DNA from 2 places in the Bacillus sp. GW823-FHT06B01 genome. Region 2 is predicted to be linked to the other one. Evidence: riboswitches for the same ligand, from Rfam matches in the RefSeq annotation. Region 2 holds a riboswitch; the other holds the start of a gene.
What was found. A riboswitch is a leader RNA that binds a small molecule or an ion and turns the genes downstream of it on or off. The one in region 2 is predicted to bind thiamine pyrophosphate.

Region 1: another riboswitch for thiamine pyrophosphate. It lies ahead of tenA (thiaminase II); the one in region 2 lies ahead of AC1Q8N_RS25215 (MTH1187 family thiamine-binding protein).

The regions. Positions count from the first base shown of each region.
Region 1 is NZ_JBXAHR010000001.1:634,122-637,232, forward strand. It holds gene AC1Q8N_RS03400 (heterocycloanthracin/sonorensin family bacteriocin) at 1-211, opposite strand, end outside; gene tenA (thiaminase II) at 506-1,195, opposite strand; TPP riboswitch at 1,318-1,423, opposite strand; gene ddlB (D-alanine--D-alanine ligase) at 1,496-2,410, opposite strand; gene pdxR (MocR-like pyridoxine biosynthesis transcription factor PdxR) at 2,415-3,111, opposite strand, start outside.
Region 2 is NZ_JBXAHR010000007.1:105,801-108,911, reverse strand. It holds gene AC1Q8N_RS25225 (ABC transporter substrate-binding protein) at 1-607, opposite strand, end outside; gene AC1Q8N_RS25220 (ABC transporter permease) at 604-1,377, opposite strand; gene AC1Q8N_RS25215 (MTH1187 family thiamine-binding protein) at 1,349-1,669, opposite strand; TPP riboswitch at 1,770-1,871, opposite strand; gene AC1Q8N_RS25210 (methyl-accepting chemotaxis protein) at 1,933-3,111, opposite strand, start outside.

The sequences.
Region 1 (3,111 bases), on a different contig from region 2:
TACACCGGAATCCACCACAGCGACCTGCACAACCTCCACAACGACCACCACAACCTCCACAACGACCACCACAACCTCCACAGCGACGAACAGCATCTTCAATATAATAATATGGATATTGGTTTTGCTGGTCCCAATACACAATATTTCCAGACTGGTAATCATTAAGGCTTAACGCTTGTAGTTCTTGTTGAAACTTATTCATTTTCATGACCTCCGTTTATAAACTTCAACCTTTTCAATGCTTTCCTATATTTCTGCTCGTTAAATCTAAGTAGAAATAGCGCTATCAACTAAGTTCAATACGTACACCTACAAAGTATGACCTATCACTAGATAATGCACCTTGTTCATATACCTATTTTTAGGTTATTCTTCCCATAGGCTCATTTTTATAAATTGAAAAAAGACACACTTAGATCGATGCGTCTTTTTGCGATACTTCTTTTGTGAAATCATATACATAAGTATTATTCATACCTGTGAATAGCAATACCTCTACTCATTATCCAATTACATCTTTTACATCTGTATCCACTGGCCACTTTTCTAATGTATAAGCCATATCCCAAAATGAATATTCATATTGACTGCTAATAATAAAGTGCTGTTTCATTCGATTTCGATCTGCCTCTGTCACTTTTTCAGCTATTGTATCTAACCGTGTAATTTGTTCTTCAACTAATGTTCTGAACCAATCAGATCCATAAGCAGAAATCCATTCGTTATAAATTTGCTCTTCTGGCTGACACTCTTTTAAACGCTCACCAATTTCATAATACAACCAATAGCAAGGTAAAATTGCTGCAATGATATCGCCTAAATGTCCTTCATACGCAGCACGATACATATGTGAAGTATAAGCGTATGCAGTTGGAGCAGGGATAAAATTATCTTTCTCTTCTTGTGTTATCCCTAGTTTCTTCGCAAAGTTCTCATGTAAAGATAATTCCGCCTCGTATGTATTTTGAGCATGATGTGCCATACGAGCTGTCGTTTCTAATTCTAGAGCCTTTGCAGCTCCTAAAGTTTGTACTCTAGCGAAGTGACTCAAATAATATGAATCTTGAAGTACGTAATAGCGAAAACTAGCTAAATCTAACGTTCCTTCACCAAGTTGTTTTACAAAAGGGTGATGAAAACTAGCTTCCCAAATTGAATCTACTTCTTGACGTAATGATTGTGAAAATGTCATTTAAATCCCTCCAATAAAGTATAAAATTTAAGTATTTACCCACAGTTATTAAATCTGTAAAATAAAAAAACTTTCTTTACAAACGTAAAGAAAGTGAAATTGACAGTATTTATTCATAAAATAGTAATGTCTTCCCACTTCCCTACGCTAGTATTAACCAGATCAGGTACTAAGAGTCTCAAATTCTCATTTGATCTCAGCCTATAATAGGCCCCCCTAGTGGATAAATATTTAATTTTCGTATTGTATTCATCATAACATACTTCACGTTACTGTCAAAAGTATTCATGATAGCGCTTCTTAAAACCCTTCTTCTTTTCTTACTTTTAATGAAGTTTCAATAATCATATCTAATAGTTTACTATAATGAATACCAGCTGCATCTGCACTTTTCGGTAGTAAACTTGCTTGTGTCATCCCTGGTAATGTATTAACCTCCATTACATATGGAATTCCGTCCTTTACCATCATATCTACCCTTGCATAAACGCTGCATTTCAATGCTTTATAACAAGCCAGTGACGCTTTGTTTACACGTTCCTTCAATTCAGCTGGAAGTTCAATAACTTCTTCAATTGTACTAACATCATCATATTTTGCATTGTAATCAAAGAACTCAGCTGCATGTCGGATTGAAATAATAGGTAACTGTTTTCCATCAAAAATTGAACATGTAATCTCATCACCTTTTATATACTTCTCTATTACTACTTCAGAATCCCATTCAAATACAGTTTCCAGCATTGAAATTAATTCATCTTTATCATATACAATCTTTACCCCAACACTTGATCCACCAGAGTTTGGTTTTACCACTAACGGAAATCCTAACTTATCTAATTCATCAAGATTTAGATCCGCCATTTTTGTAAGTTCAATCCAATCGGGTGTTTCTATACCTTCAAAGCGTAAAATCTTTTTCGAAATATTTTTGTCCATACATATACCGCTAGATAACATATTGCTCCCGCTATAAGGAATACCTAAACTTTCAAGCGTGCCTTGAACCGTCCCATCTTCTCCATATTTTCCGTGTAATGCAAGCAGCGCAAAATCAATGTCTTTCGCTTTTTCGATTAAATCCATTTTTTCATTTAACGTAATTGGTACGATTTCATATTTATTTTTATCTAAATTTGCAATCATTTCATTTCCAGTCATAATTGATACTTGTTTTTCAGAGGATACTCCCCCCATAATAACGCCAATTCTCATTTCCTCAACTCCAAATTTCAGTTTTTATTGTATCACCGATTATTTTTATTCCACGAACTATTTCTTCTTCTTTCAGACGTGAAAATCCTAATCGAAAAGTAGTCGCTCCTCCTCCATCAGAATAAAAAACATCTCCAGGAGAAAATGTAACCCCTTGCTCATAACACTTTTGTAAAAGTGTGCGGGCATGAATTTTTCCTTCTAACTCTATAAATAAATGAAGTCCACCATCACCGGTCATTCTTTGAAACGGAATGTACTCGTTACACGCCCCAACAGCTAACTCATATTTTTTCTTATAAACTGATCTTGCCTTTTTTAAATATTTTTCAAAATATCCTTCATGTAAATATTGAAATAGAACAGCTTGATCTAACGTAGATGTGTGAATCGTTCTTGCTCTTTTTACACTTTCTAAATGATGAATCAGTTCTTTATCTGCGATGATCCAGCCTACACGTAAACCAGGGAAAAGTACCTTTGAAAAGCTACTAATATAAATTACATTATTACCAGCGCCAGCAAAAGTTAATAATGGTGCTAAATGTGAACCTGAATAACGTAGCTCTTCATTAAATCCATCTTCTATAATAGGAACTTTATATTTGGAGAATAATCTCATCAGTTCCGTTCTTTTCTCCGAACTCGTAACAATACCGGTTGGATTATGATAGGAAGGAATTAAATATGCGAAATCAAAC
Region 2 (3,111 bases):
CTTTTCCTTGGCGCTTCGCTTCAATTCCATCCCATCCGTAATATATCCATTCAAAGTCTGCATCACGACCGATTGATTTAAAGAAATCTGTTTGTCCTAAGATGATTTTTTCAACTTTATTAAAATCAGCTTGATGCTTCTCCATGATTGTCTTCAACGTCGCTTCTTCTGCTGGTCCTCCCCAGCCGCCGTAACGTTTACCTTCAAAATCTTTTGGTGACGTCATATTATCTTTTTTAAGTGATGCAAAAGCTGAAGTATTATGTTGGATGATTGCTCCTACAGATACAACAGGAATACCTTCCACACGAGCCAACGTTACATTTTCTTGTGCGCTTATTGCAAAGTCAGCTTTTCCGGAAGCTATCATTTGCTCCGCTGTCACATTATCACCTGGCTGAATAATCTCTACATCTAATCCTTGCTTTTTATAATAATCTTTCGTTTGCGCTACATATAGGCCAGTATGATTCGTATTCGGAAACCAATCTAATACTACTTTTACTTTTTGATCTTTACTTGCACTTTCTTCTTTCTTCGCCGGATTACATCCAGCTACACCTACTGCTAATAAGGCAGCCAACATAACTTTTAAACCTTTTTTCATTTTCTGCCGTCCTTTCTATATATCCATGGTGCTGTTATTCTTGCCATAAACTCCACGATAAAATACAGACATAATGTCACCATAACAATAATTGCTGCCACACCAAATACTCGGGCTGTTAAAAAGGATTTTGTAGCCCTTGTAAGCATAACTCCTAATCCTTCACTTGCACCGAGCCATTCCCCAATAATTGCTCCCATTACGCTATATGTAACTGCAATTTTTAAACCTGAGAAAAAGTATGGCAACACTGCTGGAAACTTTACTTTCTGGTAAACTTGCCATTTCGTTGCCTTCATCGTTTGCAACAACTTCAACATATTTTTATCTACCGTTTGAAAACCTTCTAAAATGCTAAGCGCAATCGGGAAGAAACAAACGAGTATTACTACCATTACTTTCGGTAGCATTCCATATCCAAACCAAATAATAAATAACGGTGCAAGTACAACGATTGGAATCGTTTGCGAAATAACAAGCAACGGATTTATTAAAATACGAAATAAAGGGATAACATCCATAATAATTGCAATACTTGTCCCAATTAAAATCGCAAAAAATAGTCCAATTAGAACCTCTTGTAACGTTTGCATCGTATTCGGTAATAGTAAATCTTTCATTCCAATTAATTCTTGAACAATGGCAGAAGGCTTCGGTAAAATCCACGGTTCAATTTTAAATAATGAAACAGATCCTTCCCATATCGCTATGAGAAGGATAAGCCAAATTGTTGTAATTGTTTTAGATTGCTTCTGGTTTTGCATATTCATCACGGTACTTCCAAACCTTTTCATCTATCGTTACACCAGTACTTGGACGATAATGGATTTTAATAGAAGTAATCACTTCTTCTGCTCCAGCATCCACACAAGCTTGTTGCGCACGTTTAATGATATCAAGAAGTACATCTAATTCTCCTTCCAGCGTTGTTTCCATTGCCCCTACTTCATAACGAACTCCCGATTGTTGTACAACTTCAATTGCTTTATCAACAACAGAATACACATCTTTGTTCTTCGCTTGTGGTACTACTGAAAATGAAATTGTAACTTGTTGTGACATAGTAAAATCCCCCTTATAAAATGAAATATTAAAACAAGAAAAGGCTTTCCTACTGCGTAGGAAAGCCTTGTATGCAAGTTATTATAGAATAACATATGCTACATCACTTTAAGTAACTCCCTACGCTGGCATTATCCAGATCAGGTTGAGGGTCGATGTTTGTTTACATCCTCTCAGCCAATTGGCTCCCCGGTCCTTAATTCGTTTTCATTGTAGCATGATTTATTTTATTGAACAAACAAAAGCACGTATAATCATTTCATTTAACTTTTGAATTCCCCTATTAACTCTTGTAACTCCTGTGAAAGCCAGCTTAAAGAACTAGCTAATTCAGCAATATCTTGTACAGACATTTCCTGCTCTTTCATACTTTCTTCAATATTATTACTACTATTTGCATACGTATTTGCAATAAGTGATAGTTCATTTACAACACGAACAATATTTTGGCTATTTTGCAATATATCACTTGAATTGCTAGAAACAACTCTAACTTGATTTGTAACAGATTGTGCTGATTTTGAAATTTTTTCAAAGAAAGCACCACTACTTTCAACAAGTTTTATTCCAGATTCTACTTCTTTTGAAGCTTTTTGCATTGAAACAACAGCTTCTTCCGTTTCAACTTGTGTTTCCCCTATTAATTTCGCTATATCTTTTGCTGATGCTTCCGTCTGCTCTGCTAATTTACGCACTTCATCAGCAACAACAGCAAATCCCTTTCCGGTTGCCTCAGCACGTGAAGCTTCAATAGAAGCATTTAAAGCTAGGGAATTAGTTTGATTTGAAATACCTGTAATTACATTTACAATATCACTAATTTCTTTTGATCTTGTTTCCAAAGAATGGATGATAGAAGATAAATCTTGTACTGCATTTTGTATTATGTTCATTTGATTAATCGCCTGCTCAATAACACCATTTCCTTTTACTGAATGATACTTTGTACCTTCAGACTCTTTCGCTATTTGTTCTGCAGCATTCGTTATCTCTTCCATCTTATCTTCCATTTCATATACAGCGCCTAAATACTGTGGTGCTGCAGTTTCTTGTAACCGAGCTCCAGCTCTTAACTCAACCATAGAACTTACGATTTCTTTAACTGCCATGCTATTCTCTTTCGTACTCACTGACAATTCTTGTGAAGATGAGGAAACCTGTTCTGCTGTCTGCTTCACTTTATCTATAATTCCTTTAAACTTCTCGATGGTATTATTAAAATACGCATTAATAATACCAATATCATCTGGTCTTTCCTCTAATTTAATACTTAAATCACCTTCACCGACTTTGCGCAATCCTTCACGTAAATCTCGCAATGGAGCAAGTGCGTTACGCACAATTAAGAATTGAATAAAAGTTGCAATTAAAACAGAAATACAAATAAACATTAAACCTTGTATAATGAACTTTTCTTTTGTACTAGGAACAATAGAAGCATC